2 regions of the Paenibacillus sp. 481 genome follow, and region 1 is predicted to be linked to the other one. Evidence: riboswitches for the same ligand, from Rfam matches in the RefSeq annotation. Region 1 holds a riboswitch; the other holds the start of a gene.
The links. Region 1 has a riboswitch for cyclic di-AMP ahead of KIK04_RS05635 (TrkH family potassium uptake protein). Riboswitches for the same ligand answer to the same signal wherever they lie in the genome.
Positions count from the first base shown of each region.

Region 2: another riboswitch for cyclic di-AMP. It lies ahead of KIK04_RS09700 (C40 family peptidase); the one in region 1 lies ahead of KIK04_RS05635 (TrkH family potassium uptake protein).

Region 1 covers NZ_CP075175.1:1,328,404-1,336,429, reverse strand. Annotated here, with positions in the region: gene KIK04_RS05650 (RDD family protein) at 1-141, shown strand, start outside; gene uvrC (excinuclease ABC subunit UvrC) at 402-2,402, shown strand; gene KIK04_RS05640 (CPBP family intramembrane glutamic endopeptidase) at 2,525-4,207, opposite strand; cyclic di-AMP (ydaO/yuaA leader) riboswitch at 4,418-4,605, shown strand; gene KIK04_RS05635 (TrkH family potassium uptake protein) at 4,697-6,022, shown strand; gene KIK04_RS05630 (potassium channel family protein) at 6,127-6,795, shown strand; gene KIK04_RS05625 (LysR family transcriptional regulator) at 6,877-7,782, opposite strand.
Region 2 covers NZ_CP075175.1:2,241,145-2,249,170, forward strand. Annotated here, with positions in the region: gene KIK04_RS09690 (M1 family metallopeptidase) at 1-1,914, shown strand, start outside; gene KIK04_RS09695 (carbamoyl transferase) at 1,920-2,735, shown strand; cyclic di-AMP (ydaO/yuaA leader) riboswitch at 3,012-3,157, shown strand; gene KIK04_RS09700 (C40 family peptidase) at 3,161-3,655, shown strand; gene KIK04_RS09705 (efflux RND transporter permease subunit) at 3,894-7,103, opposite strand; gene KIK04_RS09710 (TetR/AcrR family transcriptional regulator) at 7,373-8,026, shown strand, end outside.

The sequences.
Region 1 (8,026 bases):
AGTACATATATTTACACGGTTGTAGGTACACAAGATTATTATCATCATGTCATCGCGGGTGTTGTAAATTACAAATACGCAACATACAAAGATGAGCTTCATAAGATCGTGGCCAGCTTTAGGCCGGCATACGGTAATTAATAGCTCTTACAAAGCTTTCCTAGCTTTCCTGTTAGGAAGGCTTTTTCTTTGTTGCTCACTCGTATACAATAAGAAAAGGGGAACAATAGGGGAACAAGCGGAAAGGAGATGCCCGTTTGAGTGAAGATGACAAGCAACACCCATCCCATAAAGGGAATGGCGGGAATGGTGCAGCTGAAATAGAAAAGCCTGCTATCTCGCGCTCTGAGCGCTGGAAGGAACGTTGGCATGAACGATACGTAGACGAGAAAGAGCAGGAGCTGACGGGCAAAGACCTTGAGGAACGTGAACAAGCGTTGGAACGTATCCGCAATAAGCTTGCTCTGCTCCCTGATTCGTCAGGCTGCTATTTGATGAAAAATCGCGATGGCCACATCATATATGTAGGGAAAGCGAAAGTGTTAAAAAATCGCGTCCGCTCTTATTTTTCAGGTAGTCATGACGGGAAGACGCAGCGTTTGGTGTCTGAAATACGTGATTTTGAGTATATTGTTACCTCGTCCAATATGGAGGCGCTCATTTTAGAGTGTAACTTGATTAAGAAGCATCATCCGCGTTATAACGTCTTGCTGAAAGATGATAAGACGTTTCCTTATATAAAAATTACGAACGAGCGCCATCCCCGCTTGGAGGTGACTCGCAAAGTGTTTAAGGATAAGGCGAAGTATTTCGGCCCTTATCCGAATTCGTATGCAGCCCAGCAGACGAAAAAGCTGCTTGATCGCTTATATCCGCTGCGCAAATGTCGCACACTGCCGGATCGGGTCTGCTTGTATTACCATATCGGGCAGTGCTTGGCCCCGTGTGTAGAGGAAGTCACGGAAGTGCAGTATGAAACGATGGTGCAGGAGATTGCGAAATTTCTGAACGGTGGCCACGATGAGATTAAGAAAGAATTAAAGCGTAAAATGGAGGAAGCGGCAGAAGAACTTCATTTTGAGCGGGCCAAGGAGTACCGTGATCAGTTATTGGCGATTGATGCGATTATGGAGAAGCAGAAGATTAATACGGCAGACAATCAAGATCGAGACGTATTCGGGTATGCGGTCGATAAGGGTTGGATGTGTGTACAAATTTTGTACGTGCGCCAAGGGAAGTTGATCGAGCGTCATACGACGAAGTTTCCGTACTATGGCCATGCATACGATGATTTCATGACGTTTGTTACGCAATATTATAGTGAGAATCCAGCCGTGCCGAAGGAAATTTTGCTGCCCGAGCCTTATGCGGAGGAAGCGGGCTTGGAGTTGGAACTGAAGCAGGAGTCGGAGTTGGAGCGGGAAGCGGAACGCGAGTCCATTCACGAGTCTGAACAAGAGACGGACGAAGCAACGGAATTAGATACATTGCAGGAGCAGGCCGATACAGGTGTAGAAGCGCTCCAACAGTGGTTAAAGACGAAGGTGCTTGTGCCGAAGCGTGGTTTGAAAAAGCAAATGATTACGATGGCCGCAGACAATGCGCGTGTAGTGCTGAATGAGAAATTTAAGCTGCTGGAGCGTGATGAGGAGCGTACGCTGCACGCAGTCGAACGATTAGGTGAGGCCATAGGGATTGATATTGCAGGCGGCCGTATCGAGGCATTTGATAACTCTAACATCCAAGGTGCTGACCCGGTGTCTGCAATGGTCGTATTTGTTGACGGTAAGCCAGATAAGAAGGAATATCGCAAATATAAAGTACGGACCGTACAAGGCCCTGACGATTATGAAACGATGCGAGAAGTGATTCGCCGCCGTTATGAGCGCGTGCTCAAGGAGCAGTTGGAGCTGCCAGGCCTCATTATTGTGGACGGCGGGCGAGGACAAATATCTGCTGCGCTTGACGTGCTGGAAAATGAGCTTGGACTTGCTGTGCCGGTCTGCGGCTTAGTCAAAGATGCCAAGCACAAAACGGCACAGCTTATGGCTGGCGATCCGCCGCAAGTCGTGCCGCTGCCGCGAGACAGTCAAGAATTTTACTTGTTGCAGCGCATCCAAGACGAGGTGCATCGCTTCGCCATTACGTTTCACCGCGAGCGGCGTGCCAAATCGATGGTTACATCGGCATTGGATTCGATTCCGGGCATTGGCGAGAAGCGGCGCAAAATGCTGCTCAAGCATTTTGGCTCGCTTAAAAAAATACGCGAGGCTGCGGTTGAAGATTTCCGCCCAGTCGGAATTGGCGACAAGCTGGCACGCACCATTTTGCAATCGCTGCGCAACGAGCAGGAAGATGAGCCTGTAGCAGATGATGAGCGGATATCCGATGAGTCCCAGTAGCAAATGAGTCTTAGTAGGCAACAGTAACGATACTAATCCAGTAAAGAACCCTTAACCCATTTCGCTTTGGTTCAGCTGAATCCGAGGCGGAAGAGTTAAGGGTTCTTTTTATAGTAGGGCATTTAGCCAGTGAACTTTGCGAATGGCCTGCTGTGATAGGCGCGAATGACATACACAATAACGATAGGCAATAGCAAGTAAGTGATACCAACGAATACACTGCCGAGTGATCCGCTCCATAAAAAATATTGCGACATAAGTATCGTGTCAATCATCAAGTGTGCAAATAAAGCAGTCCAAAATCCGTGTTTCACCATAATAAACAAAAAGCAGAACCCGATTATAAGCAGTTCAAGTGGCCGGGAATAGAACGGATATACCGGATAAAGGACATGTCCGAATGCCCAAATCAAGGTTGGAATCATGCCTGCGAGCCACGGATTGCGTAGCCACCGTAAAAATAAACCTACCCCGAACAAACGATACACGACTTCTTCTGAAATGGCTGCTACCCAAGCAAGTAACGGGAAAAAAGCCATGTATGTCATATTGAGAGGCGATTGTTGGGCATCATTCGCCGTCCAAGTATCAAACCCCCGTTCTAAGCAGAAGAAAATGATCGTCTGAACGCCAAGCAACAACCCAGCAAAAAGAAGTCCAAGCCAAAGGGAGCGCACAAGATGATGACCAAAATGCGCATTACGCCATGTTGGCATCAGGTCGCCGTACGTCGTGTCTTTCCATAATTGGCGTCCTGCGACGAGCGCAAAATAGACTCCAATGCCTTGAATAAGTGTAATTCCGTATTGAATGAGCGAAATAAATGTCAAATTGAGCTTGGCAGCTGGTACTTCTAGTTCCAGCGCAATTTGGCTAGGCAGTACATTCCAAATGTGCAGCAGTGAAATTCCGCCCGACACGAGTGTCAGCGCGATCATCGTGTTGGAACCGAAGCGAACCGTGTTCCGATATCGAATGCACATCAAAATAGCGAGTGCACTGAGGGCAAATGAGACCCACAAATAACCGTAACGGTATACGTTTTGTGCCGTATCTGTCTGCTTCTGAATGAGTTGTTCATAAGCATCAGGAACGACCCACACAGGTTCGGCTCGAATAACGGCACGGTCGGCCACTTCAACTTCAATATGCAGCTTGGATTGTCCTACTTTTGCGGTCGGGACGTGAAACAGATAAGTATGATTGGGCAGTTCGCGATCCAGTACGAACGATTGTTTCTTCCAGCCGAGTGAATAAGCCGCTTCCTCTGCAAGTTTGGCTTGCTGCGTCTGATGTGTAGCTGTCGATGGTGATGAATCAGGCAGTGACTGCTGTGTTCTTTTTGTGGATGTGGATGTAAGTGTATCATCGCTCACGAAACCAAATCCGACGACACTGCCTGTTGTCAGATGAATGTCAACACGTAGTGTCCCAGCTTGCTCACCTGCAAGGACAGGAAGCAGGACGCGATACGTATCCATAGGCGCCTGTTTATCCCAGCGCTTGTACTGTTCGAGTACGCCTTCCTTATTGACGTAGCCCGAAAACATTTTGTTCGTCGTATACACGACCGAAGTATCGCTGTGTGGAGCGACCCTAATGTCTCCGCTCCATTGCTGTTGGATGAATGAAGTCGCTCGTGCTTCGGCCTCTGACTTGGACAGTAAGCGCAAGTTAGGCTCCACTGCTTGCTGGCTCTGTAGTTGTGGGATGATGATCTGCATCATCAGGAATAATAGAAATCCAATAGCGGATGCAGCTATTAGAAAGCGTGGCAGACGAGTACGGTTTTGCTTCAATTTCATGTGAGGTTCACCTCCATTTTGTTCGTGCAAATAAGATTATTTGTATAGTTTAGCAAGAGAAGGCTTGAAAATCGACGTTTTACGAAATGACAGCGTGAAAACAACCGTTTGTAAGCGTTATCTGCCGCTATTTCACCGCTTTTTATTGCATTTTTGCGCGTTCTATGACTTTGTGTGTGGCTAACTAAACGTTTATAATCTCGTTATGAATCGAATAACAAGCCGAGTTTCGCATAGTTGCGAAAGCGGGGGAACCGAATTTTTGGGGTGAATTTCGTACTGATTAACGACGTGAAAGTAGGATATTGTGCTTTCCGTATCGTTGGTCAGATGAATAGGGCGACCTGGACGTGCCCGAATCCGTCAGCTAACCTCGTAGGCATTTTACGTCAGGATACCAGCGCGAGCATTGGGATTTCCAGTGCTTTTTTTCGTGACTAAAAAGAGGTGTAAGCTCTGAAAACATTGCTTTCAGCAAAACGTTGGCATTTGACGCCCCCGCAAACTTTAGTATCAGGGTTCGCATTTATTATTTTATTTGGGGCATTTTTACTTATGCTTCCGTTGTCCAACACCGACGGAAAAACTTTATCCTTTATCGACGCGCTCTTCACCGCTACATCCGCGACGTGTGTAACGGGGCTAGTTGTCGTGGATACGGGAACACATTTTACGCTGTTCGGGCAAATTGTGCTTCTATGTTTGATTCAAGTGGGCGGCTTAGGATTTATGACGATGGCAACACTGATTGCCTTTGCCTTCAAAAAGCGGATTTCGCTTAAAGATCGGCTTATTTTGCAGGAAGCGTTAAATCAAGGCAGCATGGAGGGGATCGTGCGCCTTATTCGGAAAGTAGTCATGTTTGCTTTTATTATCGAAGGGACGGCGGCGATCTTGTTCGCTCTCCGCTGGTCATTTGATATGCCGATTGGACAGGCTATATATTATGGGATTTTTCATGCCATTTCCTTATTTAACAATGCGGGATTTGATTTGTTTGGCCCGATTAGTGGTCCGTTCTCTAGCTTCACCAGTTATGTAGGGGACCCTATCGTGAACCTCGTCACCATGTTTTTAATTATATCGGGCGGCCTCGGCTTTATTGTGCTGTCAGACTTGTTCGATTATAAGACGACTAAGCGGCTTTCGCTGCATAGTAAAGTGGTTATATCGATGACGAGCTTGCTAATTGTCCTAGGTGCGATCGTTATTCTCGTATTCGAGTTTACGAACACTAAGACATTAGGCAGTATGAACGGGTGGGAGAAGTTCTGGGCTTCGCTGTTCCAATCCGTATCACCACGTACGGCAGGGCCTAACTCCATCGATATCGGGGCTATGCGCCAAGCATCACAGTTTTTTATTATTATTTTGATGTTTATCGGTGCTTCGCCAGGGTCGACAGGCGGTGGGATTAAGACGACGACGTTTGCCATATTGATTGGCGCGGTTATTGCGATGATTCGCGGTAAAGAGGATATTGTATTGTTTCGTAACCGCCTTGCGATTGACCGTATTTTTAAAGCGGTAACACTAACGCTGCTGGCTTTGTCGTGGGTCATCATCATTACGATGATTTTGACGACGACCGAGGATCAACTGTTCATCAAAATTTTGTTTGAAACGACATCAGCATTTGGCACGGTCGGCCTGTCGATGGGCATTACGCCTGAATTGTCTGATATCGGCAAGTTGTTGTTATGTGTAACGATGTTTGCTGGCCGGCTTGGACCACTGACATTGGCGTACGCGCTTGGACCGAAAAGCGAGCGCGAGCTGTACCGTCATCCAGAAGGTAAAATTACAATTGGATAACCTTGCACACAGGAATGAACAGGTTCCCACAAGGCAAGCATCAATTGGTGGCTACGAGGGAATAAATAGTTGAATGAGTATTGGACGAAGGGGATTACGTCAAGATGGTGTTACAGCAATTTGCAGTCGTCGGCATGGGCCGATTTGGATCTAGTTTAGCAAAGGAGCTCGTGAAGCTCGGGCATCAGGTGCTAGGCATCGATAAAGATGAGGAAGTCGTAGACGAAATGAACGGCATTGTTACTCATGCTGTGGTCGCAGATGCGACTGATGAGGAAGTGCTGCGCTCGCTCGGCATCCGCAACTTTGACTGCGTCATCGTTGCGATTGGCAACGATATTCAGACGAGCATACTCGTCAGCATTCAGATGAAGGAGCTCGGTCTCAAGCGGGTCGTTGCGAAGGCCGTAACCGAGTTGCATGGCAGAGTACTCGACCGAATTGGTGTCGATCGGATTATTTACCCTGAGCGAGACATGGGTATTCGGGTCGCGCATCAACTTGTCTCTCCGAACTTGCTCGATTATATCGAGCTGTCTAAAGATTACACAATTGTAGAGCTTAGTGTGCCGAATTGCTTGGATGGCATGTCGCTTCGAGATTTAAATACACGTTCGCGCTTCGGGTGCAGCATTGTTGCTCTCAACAAAGAGGGCGGAATTATTATTGCGCCGACGGCGGAAGATGTCCTTAGTGAAAAAGACATTATGGTCCTCATTGGTACGAATGAGCAAATTGAAGAATTTGAGGACGTTATCATTGATAGACTGTAATAAACGGTGATAAGCAGTAATAAAGGGGGTCGTGACTTCTAAACGTTCTAAACGTTTGGGTCACGACCCTCTTTGTTTATGTTACACATACCGGCTCCAGTTGGTTGCCCCTTGTACCGTTTCATCAATAAATTGGCGTGCGGTTTGATTGAGCGCTGCTTGCTCGGCATACACGAGCGACATAATTCGTTCGGTCTGTTCCAGTTCTTTCATATGAACGGTAATTAACTCGTTATGTTCTAACAGCTCCTGCCGTAAGTACGACTTGGGCAGCAACGCAGCGGCCTGACACGTTGTAATTAACCTCATAATAGCTTCAAAAGAATCGATCTCCATACGAATATCGGGCATGATGCGATATCTGCGAAATAAATCATCGGTCAATTTTCGATACCACGTTCCATTTGAAAATAGCAACATCGGCAGCCCGTTCAACTGTGCCATCGACCACGACTTTTGCTTAGCAAGCTCGTGATATTTAGGCAGAACAAGTTGCAAATGGTCAGCGAATAAAGGAATACAAATCAGTCCAGGCTCACGTATCGCGTCCGCGACGAGGCCTAAGTTTACTTTTTGCTCGCGGATAAGCGATATAATTTCGTGTGTTTTGCCCGTCACTGCTTTTAATTGGGCACTCGGGTGCTTGTCCATAAAGCGTGAGACGAACATAGGCAGCGTCGTTTGTAGCGTCGTTAGACTGGCTCCGATCGTAACCGTGGCATTTCCTTCTGATTTATAATCAGCGATAGATTTCAAGAAGGTCAATTGTCGACTCCGAACGTCTAGCGCAAACTCATAGGTCATTTGTCCCACTCTTGTAAGTTCAAGCCGTTTGCCTTTACGGACAAACAATTCTACTCCTAGCTCATTTTCTAAGCGAGCAATTTGTCGAGATAATGCAGGCTGCGAAACGTTTAAGCGTTTGGAAGCTTGGTTGACGGTAGATAATTCGACGACTGTTGCAAAAGATTCAAGCAAATCAAGCATGCGCAGCACCTCCGAAAAGGAATAGGTTTAGGTAAAAAATACAATTAAAATGATCGTTATGCGTTTTAGTTATAAAAAATATAACAACATTGCAATTCCATTATAAGTGGAAAAGGAGTAACATGGAAGTGTCACAAGTTGTTCACAAAGAGAGAAGATGGTTGCGAAAATGTGACCGTTAGCGTGTCGAAACATGAAAAGAAGGTCATTCATGATGTCCAACAAATTGTCATTGTTCGACAAA
Region 2 (8,026 bases), 910 kb from region 1:
TATCTCACTTTTAACTGGTTCTGGCCGTCGGGCTCACTCCCCTCACTCCACACGCAAGAGCCTGCAAGTTCGGAGGAGCCTACAGCCCCACAACACGTGGAGCAGCCTATAACAAAGCCACTAAGTGAACGTGTAACTGAATATCACATCGACGTCAAACTGGACGAGTCTTCTCATACGCTGTATGGATATCAGACGGTAACATGGACGAATCCGGGGAAAAAGACCGTCAACGAACTTTATTTTCATTTGTATCCAAATGCGTTCCAGTCTCCGCAATCTACTTTTATGAAAGAGTCCAAAGGAGCGCTGAGGGAGGATAAAATGCCTACCGATGGATTCGGCGGTATGACTGTGACCACGCTGCAAACGACAGATGGCTTTTCACTTATGAATCGAATTGATTATGTGCAGCCGGATGATGGCAACGAGCTTGATCGAACGGTCATGAAAATTAGGCTTCCGCAACCCGTTAAGGCAACTGAGGCTATTACTTTAAAAATGAAATATGAAGTGAAGCTGCCCAAAGTATTTGCCCGCATGGGTTACTCCGATAACTTTGTCATGGCTGGACAATGGTTCCCGAAGGTAGCTGCCTATGAAAAAGCTGGCGTTCGTGGCCGTACATCCGAAGGGTGGAACGTGCATCAATACCATGGAAATTCGGAATTTTATTCGAATTTCAGCATTTATAGTGTCCGAATTAAAGTGCCTGAGCCATATATCGTGGCTGCAACTGGGTTTCCGACGAAGACACCTGTAAATGAGCAGGGCTGGAAAACGTATCAATTTTATGCCGATGATGTGCACGACTTTGCATGGGCTGCTTCGCCTAACTTCGTCTACTTTGAAGAACCTTTTTCGGCCAAGCATGTACCTGGGGTGCGCATTAAGCTTTATTTGGACCCGAAGCATAAGGAACTGAAAGAAAGATATTTATATGCGGCCAAAACAGCCTTGGCTAAATATAGCGAGTGGTACGGAGAGTATCCTTATTCGACGCTGTCGATTGTCGTTCCGCCTAAATCGGCTAATGGTGCTGGGGGCATGGAGTACCCTACGCTCGTTACCGCCTTTGGCGCGGAGGACGATAGCCCTGGCTACGATTTAGAAAGAACCGTCGTACACGAAATTGGCCATCAATATTTTTATGGCCTGCTCGCCTCCAATGAATTCGAAGAGGCATGGCTAGATGAGGGCTTCACTTCTTATGCAGAAGATAAGTTGATGGAAGAAGAATTCGGTGTCACGCCTAACTTGGCCGTACAGGCGAGCTACATTACGAGCCCAGCGCCATTGAAGCTTGAGGCATGGCGCTACAACCATCAAGATCATTACGCCGAAAATGTGTACTTGCGTGCCAAGCTCGTGCTACGAGCGATGGAGGCTCAAGTCGGGGACAAGACCATGCAGCGCATATTGCGAACGTACACGCAGAAGTACCGCTTCAAACATCCGACTACTGCCGATTTCCAACGGGTCGTCGAGCAGGTGACGAAGCAAAAATGGACCCAATTTTTCAATCAATATGTGTACAGTGACAAAATGGCTGACTTTGCGGTTGAAAGTATCCAGACCGAGCGAATTGCCCAAGGAAACGATAATCACTACGAATCTACCGTACATATTCGGAAGCTGGGAGCCGATTATCCGAACATCACCATTGTGTTCAGCTTTGCTGACGGCAGCATTACACGCAAAGTATGGAATGGCGATGGTGATCGCATTCGCTACAAGATTAGCCACCCCAAACCGTTAGAATGGGTCATGGTTGATCCCCTTTACAAAATCGTGCTCGAAAATAAGCATATTAACAATTATATGCGAGCTGAGGTTGAAGAACCGTTGCGAACGCGCTCCAATTTGACTGTCGTTAAATTAATGGAAGCGATAACGAACGTGCTAGGGTGGTGATAACGATGAAATTATATGTACATGAAGGATGGACTTGGTTAAAAGATCATGTGTATATCGGCATTATTTTGTTCTTATATCAGCTGCTGTGGGGCTTTTTTCTGTACCGATTCATCGAAGATATCGTCGTTCCCGTGCTCCATCGTTACCCTAACCCCCCGCCAACTGAACTAAGTGCGCAGCTGTTTATAATGGAAAGCCAGTTTCATTTGATGAAGACGAGCGAGTATACACCTTATTTGTGGACGGCACTAGCGTTTATTGTTGTTCACATGCTACTGACCCCGCTCATCCATGCTGGCCTATTTTACTCCATGGCGCACTCGCGTGTAGGACTTAGCTTTTTTAAAGGCATCAAAACAACGTGGAAATCGATACTATTTTTATATGTGTTGGAAATGACCGTACTCTTGGCACCGGCCTACTGGTTCATACCGCTGGCAGCAAAGTCATTAGCTAGGCATCCGAGCTTACAAACACTCCTTACTGATTTGTTACCATTCGCGCTCGTATGGGCTTTAGGCGGCTGGCTGTTACACCATGTGTTCCTCTTTTTAAAATTTGGCGTCGCTTCTGAGACGGCACTGCATCGTGCTCTTGGTATTGGCATAAGGCGCTTGCTGCCTACACTTGGACTATCGGCCCTATTTATGGCTATAGGCTTGGCGTGCAGCATAGCTGTAACCAGTGCAGCTTTCTTATGGACGGGAATGACGGCACTTATTTTGCAGCAAGCGTTCCCAGCCGTGCGCGTATTTCTTAAAATGTGGGGGCTATCTGCCCGCTACGCGGTATGGCGCGAAGCAGACAACACGAAGTAGTTACGGTAGTTACAGTAGTTAACGAGCGGTTGCTGAATAATCGTTGTCGAACCATTTCCTGACCGTTACATTTATCGAACAGATCTTGCATAAAAAGGCTTGCTTGTCGTCGGCTATTGCCGATCAAGCAAGTTTTTTTTGTGAATAGGGCAAAAATGGTTTGTAAAAACAAAACCCGTCTGCTAAAATAAACCTTAGATTTGTTACAACTTTGTAATTAAATCAGATCTAGTTCTTTCAATTTTGTAATTTATGTACCGTAATCTAGATGTGACATTCCAAAATGCGCCGAATTCCCGTCCACATCCGGGAAACGGGGGAACCAGTCTTTACGGGTGAATTGATCTTGCCGCAAGCAGAGATCATAGGTTACCTTCAACCGAACCCTTCAGCTAACCTCGCAGGCAAGGAAGGGGCTTAACCAATTGAAAAAGAAGCTGGCTACAGCGGTGCTGGGTCTGAGCGTCCTGTTCTCTTTTAGTACAGGCAGCGCATTTGCAGCATCCAAGATGGACAATACGATCGAAGACTTACTAGGAGTTCCGTATTCATACGGAGGTTCGACAACAAGCGGTTTTGACTGCTCGGGCTTTACGAAATACGTATTCGACAAAATGGGCATCGATTTGACTCGTTCCTCTTCCTCGCAATTTGAAGAAGGAGATAAGGTCAGCAAAGATGAACTCCGTCCTGGAGACTTGGTCTTTTTTAACACTAGCGGTAAAGGTGTATCACACGTTGGTATTTTTGTCGGTAACGGCAAGTTTGCTCATTCGGCATCCAACGACGGTGTACGCATCGACAAACTAAGCATGGACTATTATGAGAAGCGCTATTTGGGCGCTCGTCGCGTAATGGCCGAAGAGAAGTTCGACAGTTACGCGAGCTATGCAGTTGCAACTGCACAGAGCGGCAAATAGCATTCATTTCACGTTATAAGCTATTCGTTTATGGGACAAGCTTGGTAAAAGGCGATATTATCGCACTTTACCAGGCTTGTTTTATTTCAGGTTGAACATCGTATAATTCGTATTACCCTTTTTTTCAAAAAGTAACACAAACGCTATCATTCCACACTGCCTAGCAAACAAGCAAAAAGAGAGCCATTCCCCAATCATGGAGAACAGCTCTCTATTTCTTTACGTTTATGGTTTATCGTTAGGCAGCAGCATTATGATTCGATTTCTTGCGGCGCAGCTTCACGATCATCTCATAGACGATCGGTACGATAAGCAGCGTCAGCAGTGTCGAACTGGTCAAGCCACCGATTACCGTCACACCGAGACCACGAGAGATTACGCCGCCGCCTTCCATCCCGATAGCCAGCGGAATTAACGCCCCGATCGTCGCGATCGCCGTCATCAGAATAGGACGGAGACGCGTCGTTGCCGCTTCTAGCAAGGCTTCACGTACAGAATAGCCTTCCTCTTCCTTTTGGATAACACGGTCAATCAATACAATTGCATTCGTCACAACGATACCGATCAGCATCAGCATACCGATAAGTGCAGATATACTAATCGTCTCCCCAGCTATATAGAGAGCCACCATCGCTCCGATAACCGTAAATGGAAGCGAGAACAGGATAGCGAATGGCGCCGCTCCACCGCCGAAAGTGATAACTAAAATCAAGTACACAATAGCGATCGCCGCCAACATGGCAACTCCAAGCTGTGTAAACGATTCTTGAATATCAGCCGTCACACCGCCTGTGGAAATCTCAACACCAGTCGGAAGTTTCATTGCATCTACTTCCTTCTGAGCAGCAGCCGATACTTCGCCAACGTTGGCTCCGTTTATTTTGCCGCTGACATCAAGCACAAGACGACCATTTTTGCGTGTAATCGTATCCGATGTTGTACCTTCGTTCACCTTAACGACTTCAGACACTTTAACCTTGGTTCCAAGAGGAGTCGTCAATTCGCGATTCAACAGGTCATCTACCGACTTCGTCTTTTCTTCTTTCACCTGCAAATATACATTCAGCTCTTCCCCGTCCTTCTCGACGGTTGTTAACACAGGCCGTTCCCGCTGTTGACTGAGCAACATGCCGACATCAGCAGACGTTAGGCCATACTGGCTTAGCTTTTTATGATCAATCGAAAATGTGTATTCTTCATATGCGTCAGATAAACTGGACTGCACATCACTTAGACCTTCTACCTTCGCTAACCGCTTTTCTAAATCAGCTACGACAGGCTTCATTTTGTCCAAGTTATCGCCATATACGAACAACTTCAGGTCGTTGCCACTAAAGCCGCCAGAGGCGAAGTCCATCTGCCCCCACTCACCTTTACTCGTCTTCGCCTTTAGATCCTTCATAACTTGATCTTTCAGCTGTGTAAACTCCGGTGTGTCTGGCTTGTACTTCACGAAAAATAGCGCCTGATTGCGCGCACCCGGACTGAACGGATTCTCGCCACCCACTGAGAACTGCACGACTTCTACATGTTCATCTGCTTGGAAGTACGATTCCGCGACCATGGCCGTATCTTTCACTTCATCCAAAGTCTGACCTGCTTCCGGATTATAGGTCGCAATAATCATCTTTTCTTCTTCCGAAGCTATAAAGCTGACACCAACGAGCGGTGCAAGCATCATACTGCTTACGAGCAGCAACACCGCAATCAATGACGTAATCCCTTTATGGTTCAACGACCACTCAAGTGTACGCTTGTATGCCAAAGCCAAGCGGCCTGGCTTATCTTCGTGATGCTGGTGCTTCTCATGAATACCACGCTTGAACATCTGATGCGCCATCATCGGCACAACCGTAACCGCTACGAGCAGAGATGCAAGCAAAGAGAATACGATCGTCAAACCGAACGGCAAGAACAACTCGCCGATCATGCCCGTTACTAGACCGAGCGGCAAGAAGACCGCAATCGTAACAATCGTTGAAGACATAATTGGCACGAACATTTCCTTCGTTGCTTCACGAATTAAGTCCTTGCCCTTAAGCGTCTCCTGCTTTAAAGACATACGGCGGTAGATGTTCTCAACAACAACGATAGAGTCATCTACGACACGTCCAATCGCGACGGTCATCGCACCTAGTGTCATAATATTGAGCGTAATGTCCAACTGATTCAAAAATAGAACGGCAATGAGTAGTGATAATGGTATCGATATCACTGAGATAAGCGTCGTTCCGATGTTGCGTAAAAACAGCAAAATAATGAGCATTGCGAAGCCTGCTCCAAACAGTGCCTTGCTCAACATCGTGTTCACAGATTTCTCAATTGGTGCGCCTTGATCTGAAGTCGCGATGAAATCCAAATCTGCGTACTTGGCTTCGAAATCCTCAGCAACCGCCTTAACTCCGTTAACGACCTCCACCGTATTGGCATCAGCAGCCTTCACAACTTGCATACCGATGGCTTCCTTGCCATTCGTACGAGAAACCGACTCTGCCTTACCAGTCAACTCAATCGTTGCAAGCTCACTTAGCTTGACTGTCGGCAGCTTGATATCCGCATTAGCAGGAGGCGTCATCTTCGCTGGCTGCATACCAGGAGCCGTTGCGCCCCCAGTAGGCACTCCCGGCCGCTGTCCACTTATGCCAGCTGGTGCGCTTCCTGCTCCAGCTGCTCCTGCAGATCCAGTTGCCCCGCTAATGGCTGCTGGTGAATAAGGAATCTCTAGATTTTTCAATTCTTCTAACGTCGTCAACTTACCGTCAACGACAACTGATTGTTCCTTTGACTCGAAATTGTACAAGCCAAGCGGGAAACGCAAGTTGGACGCTTGCAGCAAGCCACGTACTGCCTGTTCCTGCAAACCGTATTTCGCGAGTTGATCAGCCTTGAATGTCAGCTGAACCTCTTCTACATACTGTCCCGCGACTTGGATGTCAGCAACACCCTCTACCCCTTCTAGCTTAGGTATGATCTCTTCTTGCACCTGCTTCGTCAAGGCCGCTAACGACTGCTTTTCGTTAGCCGCACTTAGCGAAATAACAGGAAATGCACTGAAGCTCATTCGTGAAACTTGAGGAGGTTGTACGCCTTCCGGAAGCTTCAGATCGGACAGAACGCTTTTCACTTCAGCCTCTGCTTTTTCCATATCTGTTTCGAATGTATACATAATCGTGACAGCCGATGCATTTTGGAACGATGAAGAGTCAACGACGTCTACTCCGTTCAAGTTCATGACACGCTGTTCGACCAGTTTCGTGACTTCGTCTGACACTTCCTGCGGTGCAGCACCCGGATAGACCGTTGTCACCGTTACAACTGGTGTCGTAATGTCGGGCAAGGTCTCCATTTTCATATTTACACCGGAAAATATTCCTGCACCAATGACAATAATCGTGATTAGCCATATGGCGAACTTGTTCTTCAAAGAAAAATTAATAATGCTATTCAACTTCTCGCCCCCACTGTTGTTATTAACCTCTGTATGAATAGGCCTATGATTCCCTTTTGACCGACTGGTCATAACAATATAAAATATAACTGACTGGACAGTCATAGTCAACTACACGTTAACGACCTTCGATAAACGATATGATAATCTGTGCAGCACAGGCTATTTACCTTTTCGATAAAAAATGAGTCCATCTGTAAAGCCCATTATTGACGATTATTGCAAACAGGTCATAATGGAGTGAGCGGATACATATGGGAGTGTTATACATGAAGGAAAAAGAAAAACGGATTTTGGAAGCAGGCATGAAGCTATTCGCTCGTAAAGGCGTTATTGCGACGTCCATTCAGGAGATTGCTACCGAGAGTGGTATTTCTAAGGGCTCTTTCTATTTGTACTTTGAGTCGAAGGAAGCGTTGATGCTTGCTATTTTTAACTACTATTACGACCAAATACAAAACCGGATTACCGAAGTCGCTCTCCAATACGAGGAACCGAAGGAACGGTTTATCCAACAGTTGCGCATTCAATTGGAAGAAATCGCAAAGCATAAAGAGTTTATCGTCATCCACGCGCGTGAGCATGCCATCCCGTTCAATGCCGAGATCGCGAAGTTTATACATGCCATGCGTGAGGATGCTTTTACTTTTTACCATAGTCATCTGACAACCGTGTATGGAGAACGTGTAGAGCGCTATGCAACAGATTTGACGATGCTCCTACAGGGCATGCTTCATACGCTTTTGGAGATGATTATTTTACAAGAGGAAGAGCTGGACTTGCATGAGGCAGCAGCTTACCTCGTTCAGCGAGTGGAGCATTTGCTAGAAGGATTCGAGCGGACTGGGGAGAAGACCCTCTTCAAATTGTCCAGTACTAATATGATGTGTCTCTCACTAGGCGCTAGCCCGCAAGATCCTAAG